One region of the Streptosporangium sp. NPDC004631 genome, then DNA from elsewhere that is predicted to be linked to it. Evidence: riboswitches for the same ligand, from Rfam matches in the RefSeq annotation. Region 1 holds a riboswitch; the other holds the start of a gene.

Region 1 (7,529 bases):
GCACCACCAGGCACGAGGCGTCCGCCGCCGCCGGCACACCGAACCGGTCACGCTCCCCGCTCACCGCCAGCACGTCCACACCCGCCGCGCGCAGTTCCCCGACGCGGGATCGCTCCGGCCTGCCCGGCGGGTGGAGCGGGAAGGCGAGCGCGACGACCGCCTCGGCCCCCGTCGCCACGGCGGTACGGCAGGCGACGCGAGCCCCGTTGCTCCGGCCGCCCTGCACCAGCGGCAGCCCCGGGTAGCGGCTGCGGAGGCCGGCCGCCAGCGCCGTCCAGGACTCGTCCTGCTTGACCATCGAGCCCGGCGCCCTGGCGCCCCGCAGCCGGAAGGGCTGGAGCACCCGCGCGACCGTCCCGCCGATCCCCGTCACCGCGTCCCGTACGGCCAGCAGGTCCGCCGACTCCACTCCCCCGGCCGAGCCGTGGGTGAGCAGCAGCAGGAACCTCCGGTCCGGGGCCTCGTCGATCTCCGCCACGGCTGGACCGTGCGGGGTGGTGATCTCCACGGACGAGGCCGTACTTCGGGTGGACACGGGATCTAGTCCTATCGGCTGATGTCACGGACCGCGGATGGGCGGAGAATCGCACCGTGCAGGAGCATCAAGATATCCGACAGGACATGCGCGCCACCATCGAGGCCCGGCGTGACCTCGGCCCGGAGTACGAAACCGCGCTGATCGAGTCGTTCGTGGAGCGGCTCGACGCGACCATCGCCGCGCGGGTGCGAGCCGAGATACAGGGGGTGGGTGTCTACCCCCCGCATCCCGGCGCCCACCCCCAGCCGCCCCATCCCCCGCGCAAGGGCGCCAACTCCGCCATTCCGATCGCGCTGGGCTCGATGGGCATCGCCATCCCGCTGACCGCCATCGCGAGCCAGTCGGGCACGGCGGGGCTGTTGCTGGCCTGGGGCGGCATCGTGGCGATCAACTTCGCCCACGCGATCGGCCGCTGGCGCGCCCGCGACTGAGAGTCACCCCCGGCGGGTGCCGATCAGGCGCCGCGGTCGAGGCGGAGCCTGACCTCCTCGGCGAGGTCCTCGTCCGCGCTGTCCAGACCGTAGCGCCACACCTGCTCGGCGTCCTCGTCACGGCCTCTCAGCGGGAGTGTGCGGGCCAGCAGCTCGATGGCCAGCGCACCGGTCCCGGCGTCGCCGCCCTCCTCCACCGCCCGGGTGAGCTCCACGCACGCCAGCTCCAGGTGGGCGATGCCGAGCAGCACCCGGAGCCTCGCCACGTCGGCCACCTCGGGCACCGAGAGGGCGTCCAGGAGCGCGTCGGCGGCCTGCCCTGCCTCCCCCTCCTCCAGCAGAAGCTCGGCCAGCCACTGGGCCGCCCGGGAGGCGATCTCCGGGTCGCCGGTGGCCAGCGCGGCCCTCAGGGCCGCCTCAGCCTCCTGCCGCCCGCCGGCGAGCCTGGCCAGCCCCATGTGGGCCAGCGGGACGCAGGCGGGGTTCCCGGTGCCGAGCGCGGCCTGCCAGGCGGCGCGGGCCTGGTCGGTCAGGTCCTCCCGCTCGAAACTCCTGGCGAGCAGGCAGGCGGCCTGCGCGGCGAACTCGGGGTGGCCGGTGGCCAGCGCGGTGCGCGCGGCCGCCCGGGCGCCCGCCACGTCTCCGCGCTCCTCCAGCACCACCGCCAGTCCCACCGCCGCCTGGGCCCGGTCCGGCCCCTGGGGGTCGGCGGCCAGTTCCGCGAAGATCACCGCGGCGCCGTCCAGATCACCGCCCTCGGCCAGCTTCCGCGCGGTGTCCAAGGGACGCGTGTCCACCTCTGGCATGCGGGGTCCTTCCGGGGGTCTTCCTGAGTGAGGAAACGCCCCGAGCCTAACGACTCGGGGCGCGGTCCGTCTCCGGCATACGAGGGGATCTCGTGGCCGGATCAGTCCTCGTACGCCTCCAGCGGCGGGCAGGAGCAGACGAGGTTGCGGTCGCCGTACGCCTGGTCGATGCGGCGGACCGGCGACCAGTACTTGCCCTCGCGCACCGACGGCAGCGGATAGGCGGCCTCGGTGCGGGTGTAGGCGTGCTCCCAGCCGTCGGCGACCAGGCAGTCGGCGGTGTGCGGGGCGTTGCGCAGCGGGTTGTCCGTCTTGTCGTACGCCCCGGAGGCGACCTTGTCGATCTCTCCGCGGATGGCGATCATCGCCTGGCAGAACCGGTCGAGCTCGGCCAGGTCCTCGCTCTCGGTCGGCTCGATCATGAGCGTGCCGGCCACCGGGAAGGACATGGTCGGCGCGTGGAAGCCGTAGTCGACGAGGCGCTTGGCCACGTCGTCCACGGTCACGCCGGTCTCCTTGGTGATCTGGCGCAGGTCGACGATGCACTCGTGGGCGACCAGGCCGCCTCGTCCGGTGTACAGGACGGGGTAGTGCGGGGCGAGCCTGGCGGCCAGGTAGTTGGCCGACAGGATGGCCTGCTCGGTGGCCGCCTTGAGGCCGTCGGCGCCCATCATCCTGATGTAGGCCCACGAGATGGGCAGGATGCCCGCCGAGCCGTACGGCGCGGCCGAGACCGGGCCGACCGCCGAGTCGCCGCGGAGCGGGTGGCCCGGCAGGTAGTCGGCGAGGTGGGCGCGGACCGCGACCGGGCCGACGCCGGGGCCGCCGCCGCCGTGCGGGATGCAGAAGGTCTTGTGCAGGTTCAGGTGGGACACGTCGGCCCCGAACTCACCCGGCTTGGCCAGGCCGACCAGGGCGTTGAGGTTGGCGCCGTCCACGTAGACCTGGCCGCCGGCCTCGTGCACCCGCTCGCAGATCTGGGTGATGGTCTCCTCGTAGACGCCGTGCGTCGACGGGTAGGTGACCATGATCGCGGCGAGCCGGTCGCGGTGCTTGTCGATCTTGGCGTTGAGGTCGTCGAGGTCCACGTTGCCGTTGTCGTCGCAGGCCACCACCGCGACGCGCATGCCCGCCATGACCGCGCTGGCGGCGTTGGTGCCGTGCGCCGAGGACGGGATCAGGCAGAGGTCGCGGCCGGACTCGCCGCGCGCCCGGTGGTAGGCGCGGATCGCCAGGAGGCCGGCGAACTCGCCCTGGGAACCGGCGTTGGGCTGGATGGACACGGCGTCGTAACCGGTGACCTCGGCCAGCCAGCTCTCCAGCTCCCTGATCAGCTCCAGATAGCCGACGGCCTGGTCCTCGGGGGCGTAGGGGTGCAGCCCCGCGAACTCCGGCCAGGTGATCGGCTCCATCTCGGTGGTCGCGTTGAGCTTCATGGTGCAGGAGCCCAGCGGGATCATGGACCGGTCGAGCGCGATGTCCTTGTCCTGGAGCCTGCGCAGGTAGCGCAGCATGGCGGTCTCGGACCGGTGGCTGTGGAACACCGGGTGGGTGAGATAGTCGCCGGTCCGGACCAGGTCGCCGGGGAGCGCGTCGTGCGCGGCGGCGTCCAGGTCGGTCAGCACGGTGCCTCCGACGTCGAAGGCGGCCAGGACCTGTTCCAGGTGGATGAACTCGGTCCGCTCGTCACAGGTGACGCCCACGTGGTCGGCGTCCACCAGGCGCAGGTTGACCCCGTTGTCGCGGGCCGTGGCGACGATCCGGGCCGCGCGGCCGGGCACTCGGGCGAGCACGGTGTCGAAGAACTCGTCGTGCACGACCTCGACACCGCCCTGGCGCAGGCCCCCGGCGAGCACGACGGCGTGCCGGTGGACCCGCCGGGCGATCCGGCGCAGGCCCTCGGGGCCGTGGTAGACGGCGTACATGCCCGCGATCACCGCGAGCAGCACCTGCGCGGTGCAGATGTTGCTGGTCGCCTTCTCCCTGCGGATGTGCTGCTCGCGGGTCTGCAGCGCGAGCCGGTAGGCGGGGCGCCCGTCGGCGTCCTGGGAGACGCCCACCAGGCGGCCGGGCATCTGCCGCTGGAGGCCGTCGCGGACCGCCATGTAGGCGGCGTGCGGACCGCCGAAGCCCATCGGGACGCCGAAGCGCTGTGAGGAGCCGATCGCGATGTCGGCGCCCAGCTCGCCGGGGGCGGCCAGCAGGGTGAGGGCCAGCAGGTCGGCGGCGGCGACCACCTGGGCTCCGCGGGCGTGGGCGGCGTCGGCCACGGCGCGGAAGTCCCTGATCCGGCCGCCCGCGCCCGGATACTGCACGAGCACGCCGAAGCACTCGGGGAGCCCGGCGCCGAAGTCGCTCTCCACCAGCTCGATGCCGAGCGGCTCGGACCTGGTGCGCAGCACCGCCTTGGTCTGCGGCAGCGTGTCGGCGTCCACCACGAACACGTTCGAGGCCGAACGGCCGGCCCGGCGGGCCAGGGTCATCGCCTCGGCGGCCGCGGTGGCCTCGTCCAGCAGGGAGGCGCCGGCGACGTCGAGGGCGGTCAGGTCGGAGACGACCGTCTGGAAGTTGATCAGGGCTTCCAGGCGGCCCTGGGAGATCTCCGGCTGGTAGGGCGTGTACGCGGTGTACCAGCCCGGGTTCTCCAGGAGGTTGCGGCGGATGACGGCCGGGGTGATCGTGTCGTGGTAGCCAAGGCCGATCATCGAGGTGAGCAGGGTGTTACGCCCCGCCAGGGCACGCAGCTCGGCGATGGCCTCGGTCTCACAGGCCGCCGGGGGCAGCTTCAGCCGCTCCTCGGCCCGGATCACCTCCGGCACGGTCGCCGCGACGAGGTCGGCGGTGGAGGCGAATCCCACCGCCTCCAGCATGCGGGTCCGGTCGGCGTCCGCGGGCCCGATGTGCCGGGTGGCGAACGGCGGGGAGATGAGTTCTCCGAGCGGTGAAAGGTCGGTCATGAAAAGCCTCCCGAGGCGGTGGAGACCGGCGCTGGGCGCGGGCGTATGCCGGATCTCCCCCTCTGTCACCTCGACCTGAGAGCTTCGCCTCCCGGAAGGGGGGCTTTCACCGTCGGTGAGACGCGCCTGGCGGGCGCACCTGCTTTCCAGAGTCGCCTCGTCCATGCGGTACCGGGTGCCTGAGAGATTCCGGGGAGGTTGCTCCTTCGGCGCCCCGATCAAGTCGGGGTCTCTCCCGCACAGGGTCAGCAGCGGGACTAACTTTACCCCGTGCGGCGAGCTCGCCGACGACGGGCCAGCTCATCCGCGTGGTGCTCGCCTAAAGGGCCCTGGCCTGACTCCGCCCGCTCGCCGGGAAGGTCCGCGAGGGAGCCCTCCACCTCCTGCCAGACCCGGCCGAGCGCGATGCCGAACACTCCCTGACCGCCCTGGAGCAGGTCGATGACCTCGTCGGGCGACGTGCACTCGTAGACGCTCACCCCGTCGCTCATCAGGGTGATCTGGGCGAGGTCGTTGACGCCGCGGTCACGCAGGTGCTGCACGGCGATGCGGATCTGCTGCAGGGACACGCCGGTGTCGAGCAGCCGCTTGACGACCTTGAGCACCAGGATGTCGCGGAAGCCGTACAGCCGCTGGGAACCCGAGCCGTGCGCGGCCCGCACCGTGGGCTCGACCAGGCCGGTGCGCGCCCAGTAGTCCAGTTGCCGATAGGTGATGTCGGCCGCGGCGCAGGCGGTGGGGCCGCGGTATCCGATGTCGGCGGGCGGTTTCACCGGCTGCCCGTCGAACAGCAGACCCTCTTCACCCGCGCGCTGGCGTGCCGACTGGCGCCGTTCCGGGTCATCCTGGTCGGCGTTTCTACCCTCGCCGCTGCTGACCGCCACGCGGACCTCCGGCTTTCTCTCATCCCACGGCCTGATCTGGGGGTTTGTGCACGACCGCGGGTTTCACTTGCACCGTAGGACTGGGGCCAAGATCAGTCAACGACCCTACCCGGCGCGTCGTGAAGCGTAAATGCACCGAAATACCTACCCCGCGCGGCCGAAGTCCTCGGGCGTGATCGTGTCAAGGAACTCCCTGAACTTCTCCACCTCGTCCTCCTGGTCGTCGGGAAGGATCACCCCCGCCTCCCTGACCACGTCCTCGCTGGCGAAGATGCGGGCGCCTGTGCGGAGTGCCAGGGCTATGGAGTCGGACGGACGGGCGCTCACCTCGACCCCGTTGGAGAACACGAGGTCGGCGAAGAAGATCCCGTCCCGGAGCGCGACGATGTTCACCGTGCTCAGCCGTACACCGAGCGCGTCGAGCACGTCACGGAACAGGTCATGGGTGAGCGGCCGGGGCGGCGGCTCGTCTGCCTGGGCCATGGCGATCGCCGTCGCCTCCGCCATGCCGATCCAGATCGGCAGGTAGCGCTCCCCATGTGCTTCCTTCAGCAGGACAATAGGCTGGTTAGAGGGCATTTCAACCCGAACGCCCACGACCTCCATCTGCAACACGGGCTGCTCCGTCTTCGCTGGATTACGACCGGTTCGTTCAACGTAACACTCGTAGGGGTACGAGTGGCTGGTCAGGTTCTCACCGGCCCAGAACCCCACGCACGCCGGAACGCAGCAGGGAGGCGTGTAATTCCAGCAGGAGGCCGGAAATCTCCCTGGCCGTCTCATCGGCCCGATCGATGGCGCCGGGTCCCCTGCGGCGCAGCAGCGGCGCGACCGCCTGTTCCACGAGCCCGGCCTCGCGCTCGGCCGCGGCCTTGACCGCCCGCAGATGACGCGCGCGCAGCCCGAAGGCGGCCAGGGCCCCGACACTGCGGGCCACGGCCAGGGCCTCGGCGTCGTAGTAGCGGGCCACGGCCGCCAGCAGGCCGAAGTCCTCAAGCTCGGCGAGGGTCTCCTCGTCGAGCTCGGCGGCGGCCAGCAGCTCCTCGCGGGTGAGGCGGACCTCGGTGGTCACGTCGCCGGGTACGGCACGCGGGCGGGCGACCGGGCGCTCGTCACGGTCGGCGGCCTCAAGCCGGTCCTTGATCACGCGGAGTGGCAGGTAGCGGTCACGCTGCTCACCGAGGATGTAGCGGAGCCGCTCGACGTCGGCGTAGCTGAACTTCCGGTAGCCGGAGGGACTGCGCTCCGGCTCGATCAACCCCTCGCCCTCCAGGAAGCGGATCTTGGAGATGCTCACGTCGGGGAACTCACCCTGCAGGAGGGCCAACACTTCCCCGATGCTCATGTGCGAACGAGCCGCCTGGGAGCTCATCATCCTCCAGCGGCGCCACGGGTGAGGAAGACCAGCCGGAACTTGCCGATCTGCACCTCGTCGCCGCCGTACAGGGGAACCTCCTCGATCCGCTCGCGGTTGACGTAGGTGCCGTTCAGGCTGCCGACGTCACGGACGGTGAACACGCCGCCACCGCGCCGGTAGAACTCCACGTGCCGGCGCGAGACGGTGATGTCGTCGAGGAAGATGTCACTCTCGGGGTGACGACCCACCGTGGTGAGGTCGCTGTCGAGCAGGAAGCGGCTGCCCGCGTTGGGACCGCGCATGGCGACCAGCAGGGCGGTGCCCGGCGGCAACTGCTCGACCGCCTGCCTCTCGGCGAGAAGCGTCTCCCCGGTCTCCGCCTCGTAGGCCTCGATCCCGGAGAGGGAGATCGTGGAAGTGCTGTCTCCGGGGGTCTCGGTCCTGGTCAGCGGCGACCCGCACCGTGAACAGAAACGGGCATCCTCAGGATTGGCATGACCGCACTGCGTGCAGTAGACGCTGGGCATCGATCGGCTCGGCCTCCTACCGCGAAGAC
Region 2 (7,529 bases), on a different contig from region 1:
GCTCGGCGATGGCCAGGTGGAAGGCGGTGTCGAGACGGCGGTAGTCTCCCGGCCCCGCGGAGTTGACCTCCCTCAGCCGCCGCCGCAGCTCGTCGCGGCGCGGCCGGTCGAGCTCCGTGCCGGCCAGCGTCTGGGCCGCGCCGAGCTCCACGGCCATCTGGAAGGTGAGCGCGTCGGCCAGGTCGTCGGTGCCCATGTCCACCACGGCCCTGCGCAGGTCGCCCTGGTCAGGGCGCGGCGGGGTGTAGGTGACGAAGGCTCCGCCGTACCTGCCCCGCCGTACGTCGAGGTAGCCGGCCTGTTGCAGCGCCCGGATGGCCTCGCGCAGGGTGACCCGGCTGATGCCGAGGTGCGCGGCGAGCTCCCGCTCCGGCGGCAGCTTCTCGGTCACCACCTCCAGCTTGATCGCCTGGAGCAGGCGCTCCACCGTCTCCTCGAAGGCGTTGCCCGCCCGGACGGGCCGTAACACGGCGGCCAGGGGCGCCCACTCGTCCACGCCGCCCCCACCCCCTTGACCGACGTTCGCCGCACACTCCAATGGTCTAACCGTAGCCCAATGACGGTTCGGCGAGGAGGGCCGCGGGGACGCCTGCTCCGGCTCCGCGCGGGGCGGCCCCCGGCCGTCCGGCGCCGGATGACCGGATGGATCCCCCATACGCCAGGGACAGATGACAATCAGGGAGGAACCGTGACAGTACTGGGATTTCGCTCGGCCGGTGCGGACGGTTAGGCTGGCCACGACACCGATTGAATCCCGCGCGGGAGAGTGTCCTGACATCCAGGCCAGGACCCCTGAAGGAGCAAGCCCTCCCCGCGAACCTCTCAAGGCAAAGGACCGTGCGGGTAGGTGCCCTCTGGAAAGCAGGCCGTACGGCCTCGCCGAAGGTGAAAGTCCGGCAAAAAACGGGCGAAGCTCTCAGGCATCCACGACAGAGGGGGAGGATGCTCTCATCTGACCCCTGCCTGAGGTGCGAACATGTCCCGACCCACGCCGCTACGCGGCGTCCACGAGGCCCTCGGCGCGACGCTGACCGATTTCGCGGGCTGGCTGATGCCGCTCCGCTACGGCAGTGAGGCCGCCGAGCACAACGCGGTCCGCCAGGCGGCGGGCCTGTTCGACCTGTCCCACATGGGCGAGATCTTCGTGACCGGCCCGCAGGCCGCCGAGGCCCTGGACTACGCGCTCGTCGGCTACATCTCCGCCCTCGAACCGGGCCGCGCCCGCTACACGATGATCGCCGATCGCCGGGGCCGCGTGCTGGACGACCTGATCGTCTACCGCCTGACCGGCGAGGAGTTCATGGTCGTCGCCAACGCCTCCAACTATCCCCGGGTGGCCGCCGAGCTCACCGAGCGCGCCCAGGGCTTCGAGGCCGTGGTGGACGACCGCTCCGAGCGGTACGGGCTGATCGCGGTCCAGGGGCCCCGCTCCCTGGAGATCCTGAGCGAGCTCACCGACGCCGACCTGAACGGCCTCAAGTACTACGCCGGCCTGCCCGCCACCGTGGCCGGGCGCGAGGCGCTCATCGCCCGCACCGGATACACCGGCGAGGACGGCTTCGAGCTGTTCGTCGCGGCCGGCGACACCGAGCCGCTCTGGGCCGCGCTCACCAAGGCGGGCGAGCCGTACGGCATGCTCCCCGCCGGACTCTCCGCACGTGACACCCTCCGCCTGGAGGCGGGCATGCCGCTGTACGGAAACGAGCTGTCGGCGGAGCTCACTCCGTTCGACGCGGGGCTCGGCCGTGTGGTGAGGTTTGACAAGCCGGGCGACTTCGTCGGCCGGGCCGCCCTGGAGCCGCTCAAGGACGTCCCGCCGGCCCGTCGTCTGGTCGGACTGATCGCGACCGGCCGCCGGGTGCCCCGCCACGGGTACCAGGTGGTGTCCGGCGACGGCACCGTCGTCGGGGAGGTCACCAGCGGGGCGCCTTCCCAGTCACTGGGCAGGCCCATCGCCATGGCCTACGTGGACACCGGTCTGTCCACCGGCCTGGCCGTGGACATCCGGGGTAGCCGCGAACCGGTCGAGGTCGTTGAACTGCCTTTCTACAGGAGGAAAAAGTGAGCAACATTCCCGAGGACCTGCACTACACCAAGGAACACGAGTGGATCTCGGGCATCGACGACGGCCTGACCCTGACCGTGGGCATCACCGCCTACGCCGCCGAGGCGCTGGGTGACGTGGTCTACGTGCAGGTGCCCGAGGTGGGCTCGGCGGTCACCACCGGCGACGCCGTCGGCGAGGTCGAGTCGACCAAGTCGGTGAGCGACATCTTCGCCCCGGTGACCGGTGAGATCGTCGAGGTCAACCAGGCGGTCGTGGACGACCCGTCGTTGGTCAACAGCGACTCGTACGGCGAGGGCTGGCTGTTCCGCGTCCGGATCGAGGGCGACACGGAGGACCTGCTGTCCTCCGAGGAGTACGCCGCACTCACTTCGGGCGAATCCTAAAATTTCTCCTTTTGTGCCGTGATCATGCGCGCCGACCGGCGCGCATGATCACGGCGATGTGAAGGCAAGGACAGAGCAATGGCGATCAGCGTCTTCGACCTCTTCAAGATCGGGATCGGCCCGTCCAGCTCGCACACCGGTGGACCGATGGCCGCCGCCCACAGGTTCGCCCGCGGCCTCGACGAGACCGGGCTGCTGGACAAGACCGCCAGGGTCGAGGTGATCCTGTACGGTTCCCTCGGCCTGACGGGCAAGGGTCACGGCAGCGACAAGGCCGTCCTGTTCGGTCTCTCCGGCGAGAAACCCGAGCTCATCGACGTCGACACCGTGGAAGAGCGGCTGGCCGCCATACGCGCCTCCGGGACGATCTCCCTGTACGGCTCCCACGAGATCCCCTTCGTGGTCGGCGAGCACCTCGTCTTCGAACGCAAGATCTCGCTGCCGCACCACCCCAACGGCATGCGCTTCAGCGCCTTCTCCGAGGCGGGCGACCTCATCAGGGAGAAGGTCTACTACTCGGTGGGCGGCGGCTTCGTCGTGGACGAGAACGCCACCGGCGCCGACCGGATCAAACCGGACGACACCGCCCTGCCGCACCCCTTCACCACCGCCGCCGAGCTGCTCGCCCACTGTGCCGAGACCGGCCTGTCGATCTCCGGGCTGATGCTGGAGAACGAGAGGGCCTTCGGCCGCTCGGAGCAGGAGATCCGCGACCAGTTGCTCCACCTGTGGCGCGTCATGACCGACTGCGTCCGGCGCGGTGTCTCCAAGGAGGGCGTGCTGCCCGGCGGGCTGAAGGTCAGGCGCCGGGCCAACCAGCTCCACCGGAGACTGCAGGGCGAGTCCCCGGAGAAGGACCCGCTCCACGCGATGGACTGGGTCTCCCTGTTCGCCCTCGCGGTGAACGAGGAGAACGCGGCCGGCGGCCGGATCGTCACCGCCCCCACCAACGGCGCCGCCGGCATCGTCCCGGCCGTGCTCACCTACTACGACCGCTTCGTCCCCCAGTCCAGCGACGACGGCGTGGTGCGCTTCCTGCTCACCGCCGGGGCGATCGGCGTGCTGTTCAAGGAGAACGCCTCCATCTCCGGCGCCGAGGTCGGCTGCCAGGGCGAGGTCGGATCGGCCTGCTCGATGGCCGCCGCCGGGCTCACCGAGGTGCTGGGCGGCACCCCGGAGCAGGTGGAGAACGCCGCCGAGATCGGCATCGAGCACAACCTGGGCCTGACCTGCGACCCGATCGGCGGCCTGGTGCAGATCCCGTGCATCGAGCGCAACGCGGTGGCCTCGATCAAGGCCATCGCCGCGGCCCGGATCGCGCTGCGCGGCGACGGCCGCCACTTCGTCTCCCTGGACAAGGCGATCAAGACGATGCGCGACACCGGCCGCGACATGCTGGACAAGTACAAGGAGACGAGCCGCGGTGGCCTGGCCGTGAACGTCATCGAGTGCTGACCGCTCCGCTCCCGCGCGTCGCGCGACGGCCCACGTGGCCGGGGTGACACGGGAGCGGGACGTTCGGGAGCCCTTTCCCGGTGAGAGCGGGGTTCGGGCCGACAGGGGAACGACTCACCCATTTATCTGACAAATGAGTCAATGGGCGCAAACTTCGCCTTCCTCCACATAGGCCGGTGCCCCGCCCTATGCTGGGTGCCCCCATCGCGGAGACTCGGAGGTTCTGGTGTCAACGGAGGTTCTGTCACCGGAGGAAACACGTCCGGAGAGCCGCTTCCTCCGCTCCCACTGGCTCTTCATGATCGCCCTGCTGGCCGGCGCCGGGCTCAGGGCCGTGGCCGTGCTGGGCTACCGGCCGGCCCTGTGGTTCTGGGCCGACTCCTTCGTCTACCTCAACGCCGGGCTGGACCCCCGCCCGCTGGAGTCCCGCCCGTCGGGCTACCCGCTGTTCCTGTGGATGCTGAAACCGCTCTCCAGCGTCCAGGCCGTGGTGGTGGTCCAGCACCTGCTCGGGCTGACCGCCGCCTGCTGCGTCTACCTCCTGCTGCGCCGCCTCGGCGGGCTGCCGGGCTGGGGGGCGACACTCGCCACGCTCCCGGTGCTGCTGGAGGTCCACCAGGTCCAGCTCGAACACCTCGTCATGGCCGACCTGCTGCTGGAGTTCCTCGTGATGGCGGCGGTCACGCTGGTGATGTGGCGGCGCCGCCCACCGGTGTGGATCGCGCTGCTCACCGGACTCCTGCTCGCCGCGGCGACCGTCACCCGGACGATCGGGCTGCCGCTGATCGCCGTGGTACTGGTCTGCATGGTGATCCGGCGCGCCGGGTGGCGGGCGTTCACCACCGCCGCGCTGACCTGCGTGATCGGGCTGGGCGGCTACGCGGCCTGGTTCGCGTCCACCTACGGCGACTACGGGCTGACCCGCGGCAACGCCTTCCTGTGGGCGCGCACGCTCACCTTCGCCGACTGCGAGCGGATCAGGCCCTCAGGCCCCGAGGCCGCGCTCTGCCCCACCGACCCGGTGGGCGAGCGCAAGGCCCCTCCGGCCTACATCTGGGACGCCGCCTCACCGCTGAACAAGGTCAAGGGCACCTGGGCCGAGCGCGACAGGCTCGCCGGCGACTTCGCGATCCAGGCCATCAGGGCCCAGCCGCTCGACTTCCTGCGCGCGGGCCTGGCGGACGTGGGCCACATCTTCGACTGGGACCGCCGGGTCTACCCCACCCCGGGCCCGCAGAGCGCCTACGTCTTCCCCGACGTCACCAGGCCCCTCCCCGCCGGGATCGCCTCCCAGGGCAGGACCGCCGGAGAGCTGACCACGGCCTACCAGGGCGCCCCCGGCGACACCCGCCTCATCGAGCCCTACGCCGGATGGCTGCGCGCCTACCAGCGGTACGGCTCCCTGCGCGGCCCGTTCCTCGCGGTGATCCTGCTGGTCGGCCTGGTCGGTGTCCTGCTCCACTGGCGGCGGCTGGGCGGCGCCGTACTGCTGCCCTGGGCGGTGGGGACCGTGCTGCTGGCCCTGCCGCCCTTCATCGCGGCCTTCGACCACCGCTACGTGGTGCCCGCCGTCCCGTTCCTCTGCCTGGCCGCCGGGCTGGCCTTCGGGACGCGGCGGGAGCCGCCGTCAGCGCCGCCGGACATGGAGACGGACGGAGGCCCCGAGATCCTCATCCCCGACAGTTTTGCGGACCTTCGTGACGACGTCCTTGTTCAGCCGGGTGACGAGTTTTCCGACGTCGGCCGTGGGCTCACAGCTCACCGCGATCCGCAGCCGATCACCCCGTACCGTCCTGACATGGATGCGACTCAGTCCTTCGACTTCTTTAAGCGCGACGCCAAGCATCGCGGTGCCGGACCCGCTCCGGCTTCCCCACCGCCCCCAGCCCAGAGCGCGCACCAGCCACCTGATCGCCAGGAGAGCCAGTACTACCTGTAGCAGCGCGGCCGACCAGCCCAGCCACGGATGCCCGGACAGATAGCCGGGGAGCTCCCGGCTCAGAATCCGGTCGCCGGCCGCCTGGGGGCCGATCTTGCCCTGGCTCCGGATCCAGGCGTAGAGCCCTGCCCCGGTCAGGACCGCCCCGGAGACGGCCAGGCCGATCCGGTTGCCCAGGTACGCCCTCATCAGACTCCCCTCCTGCGCAGCCGTACCACGACCTCGCCCCCGCACATCGCGCCCAGAATCGCCAGCCGGTCCCCCACCACCGTGCCCACCTGGCGCAGCAGGTGACCGGTACGGTCCGCGCCGGTGAACACGGTGACCTCGATGTCGCGCGATCCAAGGCGCACCCGCGCCCTGCCCACCTCGTCCACCGACTCGGCCGCCGCCCGCAGCGTACGGCGGAGTCCCGCCCGGGTCAGGCCGATCACCATCCGGGAGTCCGAGGACTCCAGCGGCACCAGCCGGGTCCGCCCCGGCAGGGCGGCGAGCACCAGCAGCAGGACACCGGCCGCCAGCGCGGCCGTCGCCACGGTGAACACCGCGGGGTCCGACCACTTCACCGCCCCGATCCCGCCCGCGAGCTTTCGGTACGGCACGCGCCCGAGCGGAGAGCCCATCGCCAGACCGGCCGTCACCCCGGCGGCGGCGGAGAGCCCGGCGGCGGCCAGCAGGGCCACCAGCACGCCCGCCGGAGTCCTCTCCGGTCTCAGCAACCGCACCGACCTGCGGCGCACCGCGTGCAGGTGTTCCCCGGCCGTCGTGCCCCCCGCTCCCGCCAAGATGTCCTGGAGAGTACTCATCACCTGGTCAGGTCTACGCGCCCCAGCCGCCCCACGCGGGGTCCGACCGGCGATTTTCACGATCTTGGGAGCCTCCTGGCCGGAGAATTTACCGCCGGGCAACCAACATGAACATTACTCATATTCGCCCGGATGTGACTATCCTGCCGACATGGACGACCGTCAGCGCTACGACCGGGCCACCGCGCACCTGAACCCTCCCCTCGCCGTGCTCGACCTGGCGGCCCTGCGCTCGAACGCGGCGGACATGATCCGGCGGGCCGGCGGCAAGCCCATCAGGGTCGCCAGCAAGTCCGTCCGCTCCCGGCCCGTCCTGGAGCGGGTCCTCGCCATGGACGGCTTCACCGGCATCATGGCCTTCACCCTGCCCGAGGCCCTCTGGCTGGTCTCCTGCGGGCTGAGGGACGTGCTTGTCGCCTATCCCACCGTGGACCGCTCCGCGCTCGCCGAACTGGCCGCCGATCCCCGGGCGGCCGAGGAGATCATCGTCACGGTGGACCGGACCGAGCACCTGGATCTCATCGAGTCGGCGATCGGCGGTATCCCCAACCGCCACGAGATCCGGATATGTCTGGACATCGACGCGGGTTTCATCGCCCTCGGCGGCAGGTTCCGGGCGGGTGCCCGCCGCTCCCCCGTCCGCGAGGCCGACCAGGCCGCCGACCTGGCGACCGACATCGTCAAACGCCCCGGCCTCCGCCTGGCCGGCGCGCTGGCCTACGAGGCCCAGATCGCCGGGGTCGGCGACGACCGGCCGGGCAACCCGGCCCTCACCAGGGCGATCCGCTGGATGCAGGCCCGATCGCGGCAGGAGCTGATCGTACGCAGAGGGCACATCGTCCAGGCCGTCCGCCAGATCGCCGACCTGGAGTTCGTCA

The links. A riboswitch is a leader RNA that binds a small molecule or an ion and turns the genes downstream of it on or off. The one in region 1 is predicted to bind glycine.
Region 2: linked by a shared signal. The riboswitch ahead of gcvT (glycine cleavage system aminomethyltransferase GcvT) and the one ahead of gcvP (aminomethyl-transferring glycine dehydrogenase) in region 1 are both predicted to bind glycine.

What each region holds. Positions count from the first base shown of each region.
Region 1 is NZ_JBSGCR010000021.1:43,595-51,123, forward strand. It holds gene ACWEF2_RS20995 (alpha/beta hydrolase family protein) at 1-535, opposite strand, end outside; gene ACWEF2_RS21000 (hypothetical protein) at 622-969, shown strand; gene ACWEF2_RS21005 (hypothetical protein) at 993-1,775, opposite strand; gene gcvP (aminomethyl-transferring glycine dehydrogenase) at 1,877-4,732, opposite strand; glycine riboswitch at 4,889-4,980, opposite strand; gene ACWEF2_RS21015 (MerR family transcriptional regulator) at 4,996-5,616, opposite strand; gene ACWEF2_RS21020 (bifunctional nuclease family protein) at 5,761-6,231, opposite strand; gene ftsR (transcriptional regulator FtsR) at 6,311-6,991, opposite strand; gene ACWEF2_RS21030 (FHA domain-containing protein) at 6,988-7,500, opposite strand.
Region 2 is NZ_JBSGCR010000003.1:115,051-122,579, forward strand. It holds gene ACWEF2_RS03865 (FadR/GntR family transcriptional regulator) at 1-496, opposite strand, end outside; glycine riboswitch at 750-848, shown strand; glycine riboswitch at 849-943, shown strand; gene gcvT (glycine cleavage system aminomethyltransferase GcvT) at 977-2,065, shown strand; gene gcvH (glycine cleavage system protein GcvH) at 2,062-2,451, shown strand; gene ACWEF2_RS03880 (L-serine ammonia-lyase) at 2,530-3,906, shown strand; gene ACWEF2_RS03885 (hypothetical protein) at 4,133-5,845, shown strand; gene ACWEF2_RS03890 (DUF6286 domain-containing protein) at 6,034-6,651, opposite strand; gene ACWEF2_RS03895 (amino acid deaminase/aldolase) at 6,803-7,529, shown strand, end outside.